One region of the Methylobacterium sp. SD274 genome, then DNA from elsewhere that is predicted to be linked to it. Evidence: riboswitches for the same ligand, from Rfam matches in the RefSeq annotation. Region 1 holds a riboswitch; each other region holds the start of a gene.
What was found. A riboswitch is a leader RNA that binds a small molecule or an ion and turns the genes downstream of it on or off. The one in region 1 is predicted to bind cobalamin.
Positions count from the first base shown of each region.

Region 1 (6,499 bases):
GTCGGCGGGCGGCGCGAGGGAGGTGAACCAGCGGTTCGGGTTCATCGAGAGCCAGCCGCTGAGGATGAAGGTGGTGAGGCCGATCCCGCCGATAAGCCCGGCGAAATGGTGCCAGCGCGCCATCCCGCGATAGGGCGTGACGCGCCCTCGCGCGTAGCGCCGCCTCACGCGCAGGCGCCAGATCCCCAGGACGAGGCCGGTGAGCGCCGTGAAGGCGGCGATGCCGGAGACCCAGAGCACCACATCGCGCCAGAGGTCGGCGCGGGCGCGCAGCGGCGTGAGATAGACCCAGTGGGTGACGGCGCCGACCCAGTTCCAGCCACGCTCGAACCGCGTCGTGTCGAGCACGATTCCTCCCGTCCTTTCCGAAACGTAGAGTTCGGTGCCGGCCGCGTCGTTCAACGCGACCTTGTGGAAGGGCCGCAGGGGATCGTAGCGCGCCGTCACCGTCCATTGGTCACGCGCGACCTCCTCCACGGACGCGCCGGGACCGGCCCCGGTGAGGCGCCGGGCCGCCTCGGCATCGACCGGACCCGCCAGCGTACCGGTTCGCGCGGAGAGCGTAATGCGGCGGCCGTCGCCGGACGACATCCGGTAGATCGGCTCGTCGCCACGCATCTCCAGATCGAGGCTGCGGGGCATGCCATGCAGCCCGGCGGCGGTCAGCGCCTCGTCCGGCGAGACCGCGACCGCCTCCCACGCCATCGGGCGAAGACGCGCGAGGCGCTCCGTCTCCGTCAAGCTCGGGAACGGCACATAGAGCATCACCAGCCCGGAGCCGATCCAGAGGGCGAAGAGCAGCCCGGTTCCGATGCCCAGCCAGCGATGGCCGAGGACCAGCCACCGCTTGCCCTGCTTGAACAGGCTCACCACGCGACGCTGTAGGCGACCTCGAACGAGCGCGGGCGCCCGAGGATCCAGTTGGTGCCGATCCCGTCCACGGCGTTGCCGCTGATCGCGTAGGTTGTATCGAACAGATTGTAGACGCGAAGGCTCAGGCGCGAGGCCGGGGTGACCTGATGGTCGAGGCCGAGATGGGCCAGGGTGTAGTCGGGCCGCGGCGCGGTGTTGGAGAAGTCGCTGAAGACCCGGCCGACATTCTGCAGCCCGATCCGCGCCTCCCAGTCGCGGGCGAAGGCCCAATTGAGCCAGACATTGGCGACGCGCTCGGGCACGTCTTTGGGCTGGTTGCCCGCATAGGACGCCGCCCCTTCCCGGAACTCGTCGTATTGCGCGTGGAGCAGGGCGAGGTTGGCGTCGATGCGCCAGCCGTCGGGCAGGCGCAGGGCGAGCGCCCCCTCCACCCCGTGCGAGGATTGCCGGCCGACCTGGGTCGAGACATTGGGCTGGCCCGGCACCGCCGAGATCAGGTTGTCCTTGACGATGCGGTAGCCCGCCACCGTCCATTCGAGGGCGCCGTTCAGCGCGAGGCCCTTGGCCCCGACCTCGACCTGTTCGCCGGTGGAGAGGTCGAAATTGGCGTTCGTTTGCGACAGGCTGATGAGGCTCCCCACCGGATCGGTGGCGGTGGCGTATTGCACGTAGAGGGCCGAATCCGGCGTCGGGTTGTAGACGAGGCCGAACCGGTAGCTCAGGGCCTCGAACGAGCGCGCGAAGGTGTCGCCGGTGGCGAGGTTGCGCCGGTGCAGGGTCGGCGCGTCGAAACGCATTCCGGTGAGGAAGGAGAGTTGGTCGCTGAGGATCAGCCGGTTCTCGGCGAAGACCGAGGCCTGGTTGGTGCTGGTGGCATAGGCCGGGCTGGCGCGGCCATTGGCCGGGAACAGGCCCGGATCGTAGGTGAACGGATCGACGCTGGTGACGAGGCCGCCGCCCGCGCTGGAGAAGTTGTTGGTGTGGCGGAAATCCACGTGGTTGACGTCGAACCCAATGGCGAACTCGTTGCGGAAGCCGAACAGGTTGCCCTTGAAGGCCGCGTCGAAGCGGTTCCCGACCTGCTCCTGGTTGTGGTAGATTTCGAGGTAGTCGGACCTGTCGATCCGTCCCGTACCGCTATTGAACCGGTACTGCTCGACATCGAGCCAGTGGCGACGGCTCTGCAGCCGGTAGGCGGTGTTGCGGATGGTGATGTCGGCGCTCGGCGTCCACTCGGTCTTGAGTTGGGTCCAGTTATCGGCCCAGACGATCTTCGCGCCGTCGACATTGTAGTTGTTGTTGCGCAGGGACTGGACGATCCGGCCATTGACCAGCGGCGTGCCCCAGTAGCGCGCGGGCTCCTGGTAGCCGAGATCGTGGCTGAGGGTGACGGCGAGATCGGGGTTGAGCTGGAACAGCAGCGCGCCCGAGACCGCGAGGTTGCGGAAATCCCCATTCGGGCTGGTCCAGCCGCCGTCGCGGTTGCCGCTGACATTGAGGCGGTAGGCCACCGCATCGCCGATTGGACCGCCGAGATCGACGGCGAGGCGCGCGAGCCCGTCCGACCCGGTGGCGGCACGGGCGGCATGGATCGGCGTGAAGCTCGGCTTCTTCGAGACCACGTTGACCACGCCGCCGATGGCGCCGTCGCCATAGAGCACGGAGGCCGGGCCGCGTAGCACCTCGATCCGCTCCACGTTCCAGGTATCGAACGGGAAGGTCACCGTGCCGGCGCCCACGAACAGCCGCGTGCCGTCATAGAGCTGCTGGATCGAGTTCGGGCCGGCGAAGCCCCGGCTGGAGAAGGCGCCGTTGCCGTTGCCGGGCGACGCGATGGTGGTGATGCCGGTGGCGTTCTGCGTCACCGCCTCGACCACCGTGTTCTGGCCCCGGATGCGCGCGGTCTCGCCGCTGATGACATCGATGCTGGCGGGCGTCTCCAGCGGCGTCAGGCCGAGGCGACTGGCGCTGCGGGAGGGGGTCGAGAGGTTGAGCCCGACCGGGTTGGCGCGAGTCAGGCTGACCCCGCTCCCCTCCACGGTGAGCTGGTCGAGGGTGACGGCATTCTGGCCGATGGAATCCTGGCCCCGGACCTCGCCCGCGAGCAGGGTCGAGCCGAGGAGTGACGCGATGAAAGCGGTGGCGCGGGCCGGCGAGATCCGCCCGGGGGCGCGGTGGGTGACCTGTGTGGGCATGTTCGTTTGGGCAAACCGGAGTGATCGCTGGCCGAATGCCGCGCCCCTTCTGCTAGATCGTATGTTATAACGTTACAATACGTCGAACCGGGCAAAATGCCTGCGCGGAGGACCAAACGGTCTCGCCGAGGGCAAGCTGTGGAGCGATTCTGTAACGGAAGGAACAGGGACGATCGGGCATCGCGGGCGAACGGCAGGCGCGGCTCAGCGCAGTGGCACGTCACCGCGAACGAAGCCGATCCCCACGCGAGCGCAGGTCCCGACACCCCACCAGGACACCCCGCCCGATGCGTTTCGCGTGTGACCACGACTGACGGCAGGTCTCCTGGCTCGCGGGTCGACGCCCTCTCATCGTCTTCCCAGAAGCCGGAGCCTCCAGTGACGTGTTGATGATGGGCTCGCCGCTTACAGTTGCGGGGGCAGCCGCGGCATCGGGCTCAAGACCCTCACCGCGTTCCCTTTTGATCCCCCGAAGGGGAACCGTCATCGTCAGGCTAGTCGAGGGCGAGAGACCGCGTCAACGACGTGACGGCAACAGCCCAAAAGAAAAGCCCCGGACCGTTCGATCCGGGGCCGATCTCATCGGATGCGTATCGCCTACCAGCGGTAGGTGACGGAGCCGGTGATACGGCGGCCGTCGCCGTAATTGCAGCCGACATATCCGAGTTGGGCGCAGGTGCCGACATAGACCCGGTCGGCGAGGTTGTTGGCGGCCACCTGGAAGCGCCAGTTGTCGTAGGTATAGCGGATCGACGCATCCATCAGGAAGTAATCCGGCACGCGGATGGTGTTGGCGGCATCGCCGAACGTGTCGCCGATGTAACGAACGCCGAAGCCGAAGCCGAGACCACGGAACACGCCAGTCTGGACGGTATAGTCGGCCCAGTTCGAGATCACGATGTTCGGAACTTGAATGGGACGATTACCGACTGTGCTCGCGAACCGCGCGTCCGGGGGCGTATCCTTGGTCACCCGCGCGTTGAGGGCGGTGAGCGAGCTCAGTAGGCGGAACCCTTCGGCCAGTTCCACGGTGGCCTCGACCTCGACGCCGTTCACCGCGATCTCGCCGGTCTGGTAATAGGCCTGCTGCAGCGGATCGGTCGGATCGAAGGTCAGCGCATTGGTTTTCTTCGTGTCGAAATACGACAGGAGGAACGTGCTGTTCGATCCGGGCGGCTGGAACTTGATACCGCCCTCGACCGTCTCCCCGATCTCGGGCTTGGCGGGGCCGATCGAGTAGGTGGCCGGGGCAATGGGGACAATCGGGCTCGGCGTGCTCGACTGGATGTAGAACGGCAGCACGTTGAACGAGCGCGCGGCCGCGACGTAGGGCGTCAGGCCGTTGTCGAAGAGATACGACAGCCCGACGCGGCCGCTATACGATTCCGCATTCTGGGTGACCCCGAAATTGGTCGGGATGGCGTTTGCGACGCCGATACTGTTCAGCGTCGTACGCACGGCATCGAGGGCGGGGTTCTGCACATCCGTCCGCGTCTTCACCCAATCGTAGCGGGCGTTGGCGCTGAACAGGAAACCGTTGCCGAACTTCACCTGATCCTGGGCGTAGATGCCGGTCTGCTCCTGCGACAGCCGGCTCAACAGCGTCCTCTGCAGGGGGGCGACGGCCGAGCCATAGGTCGGGTTGAGGACGTCGATCGGCCCGACCAGCGCTGGCGCCGGGGCGCCGAGCAGGAAGTTGGGATCGAAGAAGGCCTGGGTCGGGCCGCCCCTCTGGTCGCTCTTGTTCTGGATGTTGCTGTAATCGATGCCGAGCAGGGCGGTGTTCTTGAACCAGTCGAACACGTGCTCGTGCTGGATCTGGGTATCGACGGTGAAGACGCCGTAATCCTCCAGCCAGGTCTGGGCCGAACGGTTGATGAGCGAGGGTGAAGCCGTATTGTTCAGCCCGGTCGGGTAGATGCTGTTGTAGTTGGTGCTGGCATGGGCGTAGCGCAGATTCTGGCGCACGGTCCATTCGTTGTCGAAGCGGTGCGAGAACTCGTAGCCGGCCATGGCGCGCTCGGACTTGAACCGGCTGAAATCGGGCTCGCCGAGGAAGCGGTCGCGCAGGTTGGCCTTCAGCGGGTTCGACCCGTTGGTGTAGTATTGCGGGATCAAGCGGTACTTATCGCCCGAGACATCCTTCTGGTAATTGCCCAGAAGCGTCAGGCTGGTATCGGCCGACGGCCGGAAGGTGACGGCCGGGGCGATGTAGACCCGGTCGAGATCGACGTAATCGGCCTGGGTGCCACCGTTCCGCAGGAAGCCGGTGATCCGGTAGAGGATGGTCTTTTCGGGATTGGCCGGGCCGCTCAGGTCGAAGCCGAACTGCTTGCGGTTGTAGGTGCCGTAAGAGCCGTAGATCTCGCGCAAAGGCACGTCGAGGGGCTTCTTGCTGACGAAGTTCACGAGCCCGCCCGGATCGTTCAGGCCGTAGAGACCCGAGGTCGGCCCGCGCAGGACGTCGATGCGCTCGATCCCGTAGGGCTCCTGCGGGAAGCCGGAGAAGCTGGTGACGGGCAGGCGCAGGCCGTCGCGGTAGACGCCACGGATGGTCTGGTCGAAGCCGCGGATGATGAGCTGGTCGAAGCGGCCATCTTCGCCCTGAGGCGAGGAAACGACGCCGGCCGTGTAGGCGAGCGCATCGGCGAGGTTCTGCGCGCCGCGATCCTCGAGCTGCTTCTGCGTCACCACCGAGATCGATTGCGGAATCTCCCGCAGGTTGGCGTTGGTCTTGGTGCCGGACGAGCTGCGCGTCACGACGTAGGAATTCGCCGCGACGATGCTGTCATTGGTGCTGCCGCTGCCGACACCCGCGCCGGAGCCCTGCACCGACAAGGTATCGAGCTGCACCGCCGCCGTGCCGCCCGAAGCGGCTTGGGCGAAGGCTTCCCCGCTCCACAGGGCGGGAACCATGGCGAGCAGCGCCACGGTCGAGACGCCGGCGAGGCAGCGCATGCCACTCACGGCTTTGTGAGAGAACGTGCCAGAAGAGAGCAACATGCCATCAGACATAGGGAAGACCTTGATCGTCGGAAATACGGCGCAGACCTGATTGGTAAAGAACGAGATTTCCTTGTCGATGCATCGCGTAGAACGATTCAAAAACAAGATCGGGTCTCGACAAGACGAATCCACACAGCGTCTTTGTCAGCAAGTCAAAGTTGAGATTTAATGACAAAAGTTGCGGCGGCGTTGCCTAAGAAACACAACCCTTCTTTGGAACAATTCAATTCAAGCGCCGTAAAAAACTTGTCGAAAGACGATCAACGGCGGGCCAGCAGCCACATCAGGAACGGCCCGCCGACGAGGGTCGCCACCAATCCGGCGGGGAGCTGGTAGGGGAAGAACGCCATCCGTCCGACGAAATCCGCCGCGACCATGATCAGCGCCCCTGCGATGGCCGCACCGGCGAGTTGCGGCGCGGCCCG
Region 1 is NZ_JADIJP010000003.1:113,465-119,963, reverse strand. It holds gene IPV08_RS04005 (PepSY domain-containing protein) at 1-873, opposite strand, end outside; gene IPV08_RS04000 (TonB-dependent receptor) at 867-3,068, opposite strand; cobalamin riboswitch at 3,366-3,568, opposite strand; gene IPV08_RS03995 (TonB-dependent siderophore receptor) at 3,666-6,071, opposite strand; gene fhuB (Fe(3+)-hydroxamate ABC transporter permease FhuB) at 6,335-6,499, opposite strand, start outside.

Region 2 (6,499 bases), on a different contig from region 1:
GACCGCAAAAAACGGTTGTTCAGGTTGGAGGTGGATCGGGTCGAGGAGGTTGTGGCCGCAAACGATCAGCAGTCCGACCGCGAGGAGGACAGGGCGTGGAAGGCCGACCAGCACCGCCAGGACGATCATGCAGACGCCGATGCACCAGATCACCTGCAGCCAGAGCGTCGGACTGGCCACGCCCCAGTACAGTTCCGACAGATAGAGGACCTCCAGCGCCATCAGCACGAGCCCACGCTTTAGCAGGTAGGCCCGTGTCTCCGCCAGCGTGTGCCGGGTACCGAACAGGTACGCAGCCATGCCGGTCACCGCGACGAAGATGGGTGCGCACAGGCTGACGACGAGGCGGGCCAGGGCCACGGCCGGCAGGGCGGTCCGGGCGTCGACCGGGTCGGCCACGGGCACGTGCAGGAACCAGGTCTCGCGCAGGTGGTCGAGGAGCATGAGCACCATGACCAGCCCGCGCAGGGCATCGATGGAGGCGATGCGGCCTGGCAAGGTTGGCGCGCGAACCGACGCCTCGGGCTTCTCCGGCTGCACGCCCATCAGAACCGTGCCGTCATGCTGACGGTGACCCGCCGCGGCTCGCCGACGCCGACCCAGAAGGTGTTGTAGGAGCGCTCGTAGTAGGTCTCGTCAAAAATGTTGTCGACGTTGAGCCCGAAGCGCAGGTTCTCGTAGCGGTAGTAGGCCAGCGCGTCCGTCAGGATGTAACCCGGCAAGCGGAAGCTCTCGATGCCGCTGTCGCCGAGCCGCGAGCCGACCGCTCGGAACCCGCCGCCGATCCCAAAGCCCTTCCAGTCGCCGGCCTGGACCTCGTAGATGCCTAGCAGCGAGCCGCTATGGCGTGGAATGTTGAGGAGCGGTGATCCGACCCTCAGCACCTCGTCCCGGGTGACCGCCGCGTCGATGAAGGCGTACCCGCCGATCACCCGGAACTCGGGCGTGACCTGCCCGACCAGGCTGACGTCGAAGCCTTGGCTTCGCACGGCCCCCGCGGCGATCTGGAAGAAGAAGTCCGCCGGATCGGTGGTGAGCACGTTCTCCTTCTCGATGTGGAAGGCGGCGGCCGTCACGCTGAGGCCGTCGAACAGGTCGAGCTTGGCCCCAACCTCGTAGGCGAAGCCCGTCTCCGGAGCGAAGGGCCGGGAGGCGCTGTCGAAGCCGGTGTTGGGGCGGAACGAGGCGGCGACGTTGCCGTAGAGCGCCAGGAACGACAGCGGCTGGTAGACGAGCCCGGCACGCGGCGAGAACCCGGTGCGGTCCTGCTCGGTCCGCTCGTTCGCGACCTTGTCGCGGAAGGTCTGGTTGTAGAAGTCGGTGCGGTTGCCCAGCAGCAGCTTCCATTCCGGGCTGAGGGCGATCTGGTCCTGCAGGTAGACCGCTGTGTTGCCGACGTTCTCGCTGGCGCTGTAGCGGCGCGTGAACGGAGGCTTGGCCTGCCCGTAGACGGGGTTGAACAGGTCGATGGCGAAGGGGTCGAGGCGCGGGGTCGAGCGCAGGAGGTTCTCGGTGCTGTTGTAGAGCTCGTACTCCAGGCCGAGCAGCAAGGTGTGGGCGATGGGCCCGGTCTCGAAGCGCCCGACGAGTTCGGCCTGGCCGATGGCAACGCCCCAGGTGAAGTCGTGCCGGCGGAACTCGCGCAGCAGCGTGCGCCCGTCGTCGAGGATCCCGGTCGCGCCGGTCTGCAGGCCGGTGAGGCTACCGGTGTTGAGGTGCGTGGCGACCCGCAAATGCCAGTCGGTGTTGAAGGCGTGCTCCAACCGCACCTGCAGCAGCGCGCTCTCAGACACGGAATCGTCGCCCGGCTCGCCGAAGAAGCGCGAGCGCGGGACGAGGCCGAGGCGGTTGTTCACCGCGACGGTGCCGCGGTCGAAGGTCTGGCGGTTGCGCAGGTACTGCGCCTCGAAGGTGATCTTGGTATCGGGCGTGACCTGCCAGCTCACCACCGGCGCCAAGAGCACCCGGTCGCCGTCGACGTAATCGCGAAAGCTGTCCTGGCGGGCGAGCGCGCCGTTGAAGCGGTAGAGCACGCTGCCGTCCTCGCTCAACGCACCGCCGGCATCGACCGTGGTGCGGGCGGTGCCGAAGCTGCCGAACAGAGTGCCCATCTCGACGAAGGGTCGCGCTACGGGCTGCTTGGTGAGGATATTCACGGTCCCGCCCGGATCGCTGCGGCCATAGAGGGCGCCGGCCGGGCCCTTCAGGATCTCGATGGACTGGACGTTCTGGGTGTCGGGGGCGCCGTTGTAGCCGCGGGCGATGTTGAACCCATTCTGGAAGATATCCTGGGTTGCGAAGCCTCGCACCGAGTACAGGGCGAGGTTCTGGGCGCCGAAGTCGTTCTGCTTGCCGACCCCGGGCACGTAGTCGAGGGCGCGCTCGACCCGGGTCGCGGCGGTGTCGACCAGGACCTCCCGGGGCACCACGTCGACCTGCTGCGGCAGGTCGCGGCGCGGCGTCACCGTCTTGGTGCCGCTGTAGAGCTCGGGCACCCGGTAGGTCGGCATGGCGGAAAGGGTACCCTCGACCGACAGCGCGTCGAGCACCACGGCGGTCTCGCCCGAGGGCGCCCCCTGGGCGGCGACGGCGGTGGGGATCGCGCAGGACAGGGCCAGCACGGACATCAGCGGGATGGACGGTGAACGGTACACGTTGATGGGCCTCGGGCGACGGCAGTGGCACGTCACCGCGAACGAGGCCGAACCACGCGCAACGCGCATGCTTCCGCACCCGCCGGGGCACCCCGCCCAGCGTGTCTCGCGTGTGACCACGACTGACGGCAGGTCTCCTGGCTCGCGGGTCATCGCCCTTCACCGTCTTCCCGAGCGAGGCCGCTCAGTGACGTCGGTGGCGAAGGGCTCGCCGCTTACAGTTGCGGGGGCAGCCGCGGCGTTGGGGCTACCCCCGCACCGCGTTCCCTTTTGATCCTCCGGGGAGGAACCGTCACGGCCGAGCTAACATGCCGACGCCCATGCCCGTCAACGGACCAAGTGCAATGCACGAGGGGTTATGCCCTGCCGGCAACACTTGGGAACACGGATCGCACGCTGCGTCCGTCAGGTCAGGACCTCGACCTGCTGCGGCGGCAAGCTACGCCACCAAGCGTCCGGGGATTGGAAAACCTCGTAGGTGAACCGGAGGACCTCATCGGGCTGGCGATGCGACGGGTCCACGCGACCGCGCTCAGCGTTGCGGGCTTTCAGGACCTCCCACGGCACGTCGAACACTTTCCACTCCACGGTGAGCCCGTGTCGGGCGACGATCCCGAGCTCGCGCTCGAACACGGGTCTGGTGAGATGGGTGTCCGCCATCACCACGCTGAAGCCTTTCGTCAGGGCGGCATCCAGGGCTGCTTCCTTGACCTGGTGCAGGACTTCCCGAGCCGCATCGTCATGTGAGCCCTGCCTGAGTTCCCAGTAGACCTGCCGGTGCGGCGGCCAGAGTGTCTGCCGGAAGTCGTCGAGGGTGAGGTGGACCCAGCCGTCGAGAGGGTTGAAGCGACGGGCGTAGGTCGTCTTCCCCGCGCCCGGGCAGCCGATCAGGCCGATCACCCTCTGGGGGGCCCCCGGACGATTCCCGCCGGACACCGACGACCGCACGGTCAGGCCGTCGCCTCCGCGTCTTCGTCGTCGCTGGCCAAGCTCTCAATGATCTCGCCCCGCAGGTAACGCGCCTGGGCATCGGCGACGCGGCGTGCGCTCTGGGCGTGGCGACTGGATACGGTACCGCCGGGCGTCTCGGCTTCCCCACGCTTGATCGCCACTAATTCCGGGTCCCCCCACCGGTAGAGCAGCGTCTGAAACGCTTCGTAGCGGCCCACATCGAAGGCGATGCGCCCTCCCAACATGTCCTTATAGGGATGGGCCGGGTGAAGGCCGGCACAGGGAACCCAGCCCGCGGGGATCGGGGTTGTGGCCGCATGGGTGCGGCCGCTGCGCAGGAGCTTGGGCAGCACATGCGTATGCGGGCCCTCCGGACTGGTCCCTCCGGGTCCGGGGATCGGGGCGTAGACCTCGACGCGTCCGATCCGCGCCAGGAAAACCCGGTGCGGGCTCATGGCGACGAGACGCGGCCCGATGGGGTTGGCGTGGTCGAACAGCGGCATGCCGACGCCGGCCCGAAGCTGCGCGACGGCCTCCGGATCGCTTGCCCGCACGCAGGCGTCGACGGCGAGAAGGCCGAGGCCGAGGTCGAACAGGATGCCGTCGCGATCCTCGACCCGGGCAGCGTTCCGGTCGGGCCCGAGCTCCGTCACAACGGTCCGGCGGTTCATCGCGCAGGTCGCCTCCGGTAGGCAGAGGGCAAGCGTGTGGTTCCAGCCGGACGAGACGGCGGTCTCGTAGGCGACGGGCCGCAGGTCGGAGCTCGGGGTTAGGGCGATGGCCCCGCGTGTGGTCGCCATTCCAAGGCGCTCATCCGGCAGCGTCAGGATGGGTTCGTTTGGATCGCGCATAAACTCGGCGATGGCGCCGAAGCTGCCAAGGCTCCAAGCCGTGGTCGGATTGGCAAGCGCCTCGCGCAGGAGGGCGACGGTGGCATCAGGACCGTTTGGGGAAGGCTGCATCAATGTCCTCCGGTTTGGGCCCCGAACGGTTCCAGGGCAGGATGTAGGGGCTTCCATCCGGCGCGACCCCACGCAGGACCGCGACGCCGAATACGCTTGCAAGCAGCCGGTCGGTCAACGCGACGTCGGGGCACCCGTCGACAACGACACGTCCAGCATCCAGGACCACGATCCGGTCGCAGAACCGTGCGGCCAACGATAGGTCGTGCAGGACGGCGACGACGCCGGTCCCGGCCGACGCCACACTCCGCAGCAGCATCATGGCGTCGAGTTGGTGGGCCGGGTCGAGGGCGGTGATGGGCTCGTCGGCGAGAAGCCACTCGGCCTCGACGGCGAGCGCACGGGCGAGCAGCACCCGCATCCGCTCGCCCGAGGATAGGGTTGGCTCAGTCCGCTCGGCGAACCGCGTCATGTCGGTCCGGGCCATGGCCCGCGCAATGGCGGCGTGGTCGGATGCGTCGAGCCCGCCGAACGCGCGTCGATGCGGCAGGCGACCGAGGGCGACGAGGTCCCGTACCTGCATCGGCCAATTGGCATTCCCACCCTGGAACAGGACGGCGATGCGCTTGGCGCGTGCGCCGCGGGTGATGCCGTCAAGCGGCATTCCGTCGAGGGCCACATGGCCCTTCGTCGAGGTGACCAAGCCCGCGAGGGCGCGCAGCAGGGTGGTCTTGCCGGCGCCGTTCGGACCGACGAGGCCAACGAGCGCCCCGCGTTCCAGGGACAGGCTCACGTTGGAAAGGACAGCCCGGCCGCCGAGGCGGACATCGAGGGATGCGGTCGCGAGGGTCATGCGCCGTGACCCCGCTCGCGTAGGAGAAGCACGATCAGGAACGGCGCCCCGACGAGCGCGGTCACCACCCCGAGCTTGAGTTCGGGCCGTGTCGCCAGGAGGCGCACGCCCAGATCCGCGGCCAGTACCATGGCGGCACCCGCCAGCCCGCTCGGCCACAGGCTGGCACCTGGGCGTGCGCCAACCAGCGGTCGCACGAGGTGCGGCATCACGAGGCCGACGAAGCCGATTGCACCGCTCACAGCGACGCCGCTGCCGACCGCGAGTGCCGCCCCGGTCACGAGGCGCAGGCGCACGGAGACCAGATGGAAGCCGAGGCTCGTCGCCGTATCCTCGCCCAGCGTCAGGGCATCCAGCGCACGACCCGTGGACAGCATCAGCCCCCAGCCGATGGCCATCAACGGCAGGCAAAGCCAGACATGGTCCATGCTGCGGTCGGCGAGCGACCCCATCAGCCAGAACACGATCTCCAGGGCCGCGTAGGGATTGGGCGACAGGTTGAGCGCCAGAGCCGTCATGGCGCCGGCGAGGCTCGACAGGGCGACCCCGGCCAGTATCAGCCCGAGCGTCGTGCCGCCGCGGGCGGCGACGAGGTTGAGGGCGAGCGCCGCCACGGCGGCGCCGGCGATCCCGCCGAGCGGGAGGGCCAGGGCAAACGACGCCGCGAACCCGCCGTAGAACACCATCACGGCTCCGAGGGCCGCCGCCGAAGAGATGCCGAGTATGCCGGGATCGGCGAGCGGGTTGCGCAGATAGCCCTGCATCGCCGCCCCGGTCAGCCCGAGGCTGAAGCCGACGAGGGTCCCGAGCAGGGCGCGGGGCAGGCGTAGTTCCCACAACACCAGGGCCGGAAGGGTCGCGCGGCCTGCGATGAGGTCACCGGCCGCGGCCGGGACGTCGAAGGGGGAATACCCGACCGCGATGGACGCCGCCGTGAGGAGGACGACCAGCAGGGCAAGGCATCCGATGACGATCGGGCTTCCAGGAGGGCGGCCTTCGATCCGGACGGGAGGCTGCAGGGGCGCATTCATGGCACTGCCCGTTCGCGTGCGGCGGCGGCGAGCAAGGCCACGACCTCGGCGACCTGGGGACCTGGGCAGGTCCAGAGCCGGTTCGGGATCGAGACGGTGCGACCCTGT
Region 2 is NZ_JADIJP010000044.1:11,899-18,397, forward strand. It holds gene IPV08_RS22890 (heparan-alpha-glucosaminide N-acetyltransferase domain-containing protein) at 1-546, opposite strand, end outside; gene IPV08_RS22895 (TonB-dependent siderophore receptor) at 546-2,654, opposite strand; cobalamin riboswitch at 2,764-2,963, opposite strand; gene IPV08_RS22900 (AAA family ATPase) at 3,060-3,554, opposite strand; gene IPV08_RS22905 (hypothetical protein) at 3,605-4,567, opposite strand; gene IPV08_RS22910 (ABC transporter ATP-binding protein) at 4,542-5,360, opposite strand; gene IPV08_RS22915 (iron ABC transporter permease) at 5,357-6,391, opposite strand; gene IPV08_RS22920 (ABC transporter substrate-binding protein) at 6,388-6,499, opposite strand, start outside.
Region 2: it holds a riboswitch for cobalamin, as region 1 does, so the genes downstream of both, IPV08_RS22895 (TonB-dependent siderophore receptor) here and IPV08_RS04000 (TonB-dependent receptor) in region 1, are expected to answer to the same signal.

Region 3 (6,499 bases), on a different contig from region 1:
ACCTCCGGCTCCGCCCGTAGCGGATCGAGGTCGTCGAAATTGGCGATGCGCGGCAGGACCGGCACGGCGACGCGGATGCGCGTCCGGCCGGATGAGGCGGAACCGGCGAGGCCGAGCGCATCCTCGGCGGGCAGGCGCGCGGCCTCGGGGAAATGCGGCACGAGGCCGAGGGCGGGCCAGCCGGTCGCCGTGGCGACGATCTCCATGCCGTCGGCGAACAGGCTCGGGTCGCCGCGAAACCGGTTGACGAGGAAGCCCACGATCATCGCCGCATCCTCGGGCGCGATCACCGCCTTGGTGCCGACGAGACTGGCGATGACGCCACCCCGGTCGATGTCGCCGAGCAGGATCACGGGCGTGTCGGTGGCCCGCGCAAAGCCCATATTGGCGATGTCGCCCCGCCGCAGGTTGACCTCGGAGGCCGAGCCGGCCCCCTCGACGATGACGAGGTCGGCCTGGCCCTTCAGATGATCGAAACTTTCGAGCACGGAGGCCAGGAGACGCGGCTTCCAGGCCTGGTAATCTCGCGCCTTCGCGGTGCCGACCATCCGGCCCTGCACCACCACCTGCGAGCCGGTCTCGCTCTGGGGCTTCAGCAGGACCGGGTTCATGTGGATGGAAGGCGCCACCCCGCAGGCCCGCGCCTGCAGCGCCTGGGCCCGGCCGATCTCGCCGCCATCGGCGGTAACGGCCGCGTTGTTGGACATGTTCTGCGGCTTGAACGGTCGCACGGCGAGGCCGCGCCGCGTGAAGGCGCGGCACAGGCCGGCCACGATCAGCGACTTACCGACATCCGAGCCGGTGCCCTGGATCATGAAGGCGCGGGCAGTCATGCGATCGGGTCTCGTCCGGTGTGCCGAGGGGCGTTGGCGTGCCCTAGCACGGCCGCGTCAGGGCCGCGACGGCGCGCCGGCGACGCAGACGGGATCGGGCGGCCGCGCGGCCCGGCGGAAATCGAGGATGGCGGAGGCGTAGGTCTCGACGACCTCCGAGAACGGCACCCGCTCGGCCGTGAACAGCACGGCGCGATGACTGAACAGGCGGTCCGGAATCGCGAGCGGCGCGCAGGCGGGATGGGGCGGGGCCGCCTGGTCCCAACCGGGCGGCAGAGGCTGCCAGAGACGGTCCGCCCCAATGGTCTGGCGGGTGGTGCCCAGCGCCTGGACCGCCTTGCCAAAGGGCGTGTCGGTCGTCTCCAGCAGGCGGTTCATCTCCGGGTTCAGCCGCTCCGGCACATACCAATTGTCCGCTTCCGACAGGACGTGATCGCCGCAGGCGAGCCGGACACGGCGATACTTCAAAGGTGTATCCGGCACGGCCTGGAGCCGTCGGCGCGTCTCTTCCGAGGCGGGCTTGTCCACATCGCGCAGGAGGGTCGCCGTGAGCCGCGGGTCCGTCGCCATGCCGTGCTCGGAGCACCAGCCTTCGAGGGTCGCGGTGGCGCTGCGGCTCGCCAGGAGCCGCGCGTTCAGCCCCTCCATCACCGCCAGCGCCTCGACGCGGGCGAGATAGGTGTCCGGCCAGGATGTGATGGACTCCGCGGAGGCCGCCGCCGACATGGTGGCGAGAAGACCGAGCGAGAGGAAGGCCGTCCGCATCAGAATTCGATCCCCTCCTGCGCCTTCACGCCGGCCGAGAAATGGTGCTTCACGCTGCCCATCTCGGTGACGAGGTCGGCGGCCTGGATGAGGGCCGGCTTGGCGTTGCGGCCGGTGACGATGACGTGGAGGTCGGGCCGGCGCGCCCGGAAAGCCGCCACCACGGCGTCGATGGTCAGGTAATCGTAGCGCAGGGCGATGTTGAGTTCGTCGAGGAGGACGAGACGGATGGTCGGGTCGGCCATCAGTTCCTCGGCTTTGGCCCAGGCATGCTCGGCGGCGGCGATGTCGCGGGCCTTGTCTTGCGTCTCCCAGGTGAAGCCCTCGCCGAGCGTATGCCATTCGATCCGGTCGCCGAAGGCCTTCAGCGCGTGCTTCTCGCCCGTATCCCAGGCTCCCTTGATGAACTGGACCACGCCGACCCGCCAGCCATGGCCGAGCGCCCGCAGGACGAGGCCGAGCCCGGCCGTGGTCTTGCCCTTGCCGGGACCGGTATTGACGATGAGCAGGCCCTTCTCGATCGTCTTGCCCGCGACTTCGGCGTCCTGGACGGCCTTGCGCTTCTCCATCTTCTCGCGGTGACGGTCGGCCTCCGCGTCATTTATCTCCAGATCGTTCATGCGCTCGCTCCGGGTTGGGGTTTCACGATCATCGGCAGTCCCGCCACCATGAACACCACATGGTCGGCCCGCGCGGCGAGGCGCTGGTGCAGTCGCCCGGCCGCGTCGCGGAAGCGGCGGGCGAGCGCGTTGTCCGGCACGATGCCGAGACCGACCTCGTTGCCGACGAGCACCACCGGCCCCGGCGCGCGGCCGCAGGCCTCGATCAGGGCAGCGCTCGCCGCCTCGATATCGGCCTCGGACAGGATCAGGTTGGTCAGCCACAGGGTCAGGCAATCGACGAGCACCGGCCCTGTCGCCGCAGCGACGGCCTCGGCCAGGTCGATCGGCACGTCCCGGGTGATCCAATCCGCCGAGCGGCGCGACCGGTGAAGGGCGACGCGCTCCCGCATCTCGTCGTCCCAGGCCTGCGCGGTGGCGAGGTAGAGCCAAGGCGCCGGGTGGGCTTCGACGAGGCGTTCCCCATGCAGGCTCTTGCCCGAGCGCGCGCCGCCGAGAACCAGTGTCATTCTTGGAGAAGGCTGCCGCATGGCTCCCTTTAGCGCGAAACCGCCCTGCCCCGTCAAAGCCGGTAAAACGCTTTGGCGGCGCGTTGTCAGCGGTCGCGCGAGCGCGTAGAAGCGAAGTTCGGACGGTGCCCCGGCGACGGGGTGAAAAGGGAATGCGGTGAGGGCTCGCGCCTGAAACCGCAGCTGCCCCCGCAACTGTGAGCGGAGACGGGCCTGCCATCGGCCACCGGAGCGATCCGGGAAGGCGGCAGGACCGGATGACCCGCGAGCCAGGAGACCTGCCTTCCGAAGGGGACCAAATCGTCCTCCCGCTCTATCCTCGAACGCCGCCGGCGGGGCGGCCGGAGACCTGACACGATGACCACGAACACCCTCGCCCTCACCGGCACCCGCAGCAACGAGCGTCTCGGCGCAGTGCTCATGGCCGCTTTCCTCGGCCTCGGGCTCGTCTTCATGGCCGGCTTCGCCCCGGCGATGGCGCTGCACAACGCGGCCCACGATTTCCGGCACGCCCAGAATTTCCCCTGCCACTGACCGCCTCGCGCTCAGCCAGGACCTGATTTCATGATGATCCGACTCGTGTCGGCGGCCCTGGTCGCCGGCTTCCTGGCGGCTGTCGTCGCCACGGGCTTGCAGCTCGCCCTCACCTCGCCGCTGATCATCGCGGCCGAGCGTTACGAGAGCGGCGAAGCCACGGCGCCAGCCGCGCTATGGATGCCGCGCGGCGCCTCCCCGGCCTCCCTCCTCGTGCCCGTCCATTCGGGCCACGACCATGGTGGCAAGACGGACGGTGTCGAAGGCGGCGAGGTCGCTCCGGCCTGGCAGCCCGGCCCCGGCCTGCCCCGGATGGTCTTCACCGCCCTCGCGACCCTGGTCGGCGGCGTCGGCTACGCCCTGTTACTGGGCGCGGCTCTCATTGCCTGTGGGCGCGAGCCGAGCCCGGAAACCGGCCTGCGATTCGCGATCGCGGGGTTCCTCGCCGTGGCCCTCGCCCCTTCCCTCGGCCTCCCGCCGGAACTACCCGGCATGGAGGCGGCTCCGCTCGCCGAACGCCAGTTCTGGTGGATCATGACCGCGGCCGCCACCGCCATGGGGCTCTACCTCATCGCGATCCGCCGCTCCTCCATCGCCATCGCTGGAGGGATCGTGCTCCTCGTCGCGCCGCATCTGGCCGGAGCGCCGGAGACGAGCCACACCGCCTCCGCCCTGCCCCCGGGCTACGCGGCCCAATTCGCCGCTCGGTCGCTCGGCATCGCCTTCGTGTTCTGGGCGGTGATCGGCCTCGCCTTCGGCTGGGCCTGGAACAGCGTCGGGCGCAAGAGCCCGGCGACGTCACATGCCTGACGAGGACATCCAGGCCGGCAGCCCGGTCGTACTCTATGTCTGCGCCACCTGCCGCACGGCCGGCGACACATCCGAGCCCCGCGCCGGGGCCCGCCTCGTCTCGGCGCTGCGCGATGCGGTGAAGGAAGCCGCCATCGAGGGCATCGCGGTCGAGAGCGTCGAGTGCCTGTCGGTCTGCAAGCGCCCCTGCACGGTCGCCGTGGCTTCCGAAGGCCGCTGGACCTACGTTTACGGCGATCTCGACCCGGTCGAATCCGCCAGAACCATCCTCGCGGGCATCGGCCTGTACGCGGAGACGCCCGACGGCATCGTGCCCTGGAAGGCGCGGCCGGAGGCGTTCCGCAAAGGCGTCGTCGCCCGCATTCCCCCGTTTCCTCCGCCCCGCGCGGACAGAATTCCGGACGCCGCCGAATGAGCATCGTCGAGAAGATCCCCTGCACCATCGTCACCGGCTTCCTCGGAGCCGGGAAGACGACCCTCGTCCGTCACCTCGTGGAGAATGCCGGCGGTCGTCGGCTCGCCATCATCGTCAACGAGTTCGGCGATATCGGCTTCGACGGATCGTTCCTGGCCGCCTGCGGCATCGAGGGTTGCCAGGATGAGGACATCGTGGAACTCGCCAATGGCTGCATCTGCTGCACCGTGGCGGACGATTTCGTGCCGGCCCTGAACAAGCTCCTCGACCGCGCTGACCCGCCGGAGCACATCCTCATCGAGACGTCCGGCCTCGCTCTGCCGAAGCCCCTGGTCCAGGCTTTCCACTGGCCGGCCATCCGCTCGCGGGTGACCGTGGACGGGGTGATCGCGGTCATCGACGGCCCCGCCGTCGCTGCCGGCTTCTTCGCCGACGATCCGGCGGCCCTCGCCGCCCAGCGCGCCGACGATGCCAGCGTCGATCACGACAACCCGCTGGAAGAGGTGTTCGAGGACCAGCTCCTCTGCGCCGACCTCGTGGTGATGAACAAGGCCGACCTCCTCGACGAAGCCGGCAAGGCCAAGGTCCGCGCCGAGGTGGAGCGCCAGCTGCCGCGCGCGGTGAAGATGGTCGAGGCCGAGCATGGCCGCCTCGATCCGCGCGTGATCCTCGGTCTCGGCGCCGCCGCCGAGGACGATCTCGACGCCCGCCCCTCCCATCACGGCGAGGGCGAGGACCACGATCACGACGATTTCGACTCCGTGGCCATTGCGGTGCCTGCCACGGCGAGCGCCGAGGATCTGGCCTCCCGCGTCGCCCGCGCCGCCGAGACCAGCGGCGTCCTGCGGATCAAGGGCTTCGCCGAGGTCACCGGCAAGCCGATGCGCCTCGTGGTCCAGGGCGTCGGTGCCCGTATCGCCCATCATTACGACCGCCCCTGGCGGGCGAGCGAGAACCGCGACGGCCGGCTCGTGGTCATCGGGCTGAAGGGTTTCGACCAGGGGGCGGTGGCAGCCGCCCTGGCGGGGTGAGCGCGTTGACCGCCCGACGGATCCTGGCTCACGGGTGCCGCGGCCTCGTGGCCGCGTCCGGCCTGGCGGCTCTCGCGGCGATAGCTGGCTGCTCGGATTCACGCCCACCCAAACCGGAGTTTCAGGCCTCGGACAGCCGGGCGACGGCACGCCTCGCTCCGGTGGCCCGCCCGCTCGCCCAGACGAGCGATGCGAAGCTCGCCTATACCCACGACCTGACCATCGGATTACCGCCCCAGCGGGTGAACGCGCATTTCGAGGCGGCGCGCGACCGCTGCCTGAACGAGGCGGCCCTGAAATGTGTCCTCGTCGCTGCGTCCATCGACGATGGCCGCAGGCCTGCGGGCCGTCCGCAGGCGCAGGTCCAGGTCCGACTGCCGCATGAGTCCGTCGCGCCCTTCATGGCCTTCGTCACGGCGCCCCTCCCCGGCGAGGCGGCGGGTGACGTCGTACTCCGGAGCCAGTCGACACGTGCCGACGATCTGACGGACGCCATCGAGGATGGCGGCCGGCGCTTGGCCCAACTCACCGCCTATCGCGCCCGGCTCGACGCGATCGCTGCACGGCCCGACCCGCGCGTGGAGGATCTGATCCGCATCGCGCAGGAATTGGCGCAGGTTCAGTCGCAGATCGAGGAAGCCGATGCCAAGCAGCGCGGCCTGAACCAGCGCGTGGACACCGAGCTCGTCTCCATCGCCCTAAGCTCCGACGAGGCGCGTGCCGGGCCCCTCGCCCCCGTGGAGGAAGCCTGGGCCCAGGCGGGCCAGACCTTCGGCATGAGCGCGGGATCGGCCTTGCGCTTCGTCGTCGCCGGCCTGCCATGGTTACCGCTGGTGCTGATCGGCGTGCTTCTCCTTCGCGCGCTGTGGCGTCGGCGCGGCCGCCGAAGCGCCATGACCGAGCGGACGTCCTCCAGGGCACAGCCATGACGGCGCGCCGCCCATGCATCTGATCCGAATCGACACGGTCTCCCTCGACGAGG
Region 3 is NZ_JADIJP010000001.1:213,021-219,519, reverse strand. It holds gene IPV08_RS01035 (cobyric acid synthase) at 1-833, opposite strand, end outside; gene IPV08_RS01030 (hypothetical protein) at 891-1,598, opposite strand; gene cobO (cob(I)yrinic acid a,c-diamide adenosyltransferase) at 1,598-2,218, opposite strand; gene cobU (bifunctional adenosylcobinamide kinase/adenosylcobinamide-phosphate guanylyltransferase) at 2,215-2,727, opposite strand; cobalamin riboswitch at 2,834-3,028, shown strand; gene IPV08_RS01015 (CbtB-domain containing protein) at 3,085-3,261, shown strand; gene IPV08_RS01010 (CbtA family protein) at 3,292-4,071, shown strand; gene IPV08_RS01005 (DUF1636 domain-containing protein) at 4,064-4,486, shown strand; gene cobW (cobalamin biosynthesis protein CobW) at 4,483-5,517, shown strand; gene IPV08_RS00995 (DUF4349 domain-containing protein) at 5,523-6,446, shown strand; gene cobN (cobaltochelatase subunit CobN) at 6,460-6,499, shown strand, end outside.
Region 3: it holds a riboswitch for cobalamin, as region 1 does, so the genes downstream of both, IPV08_RS01015 (CbtB-domain containing protein) here and IPV08_RS04000 (TonB-dependent receptor) in region 1, are expected to answer to the same signal.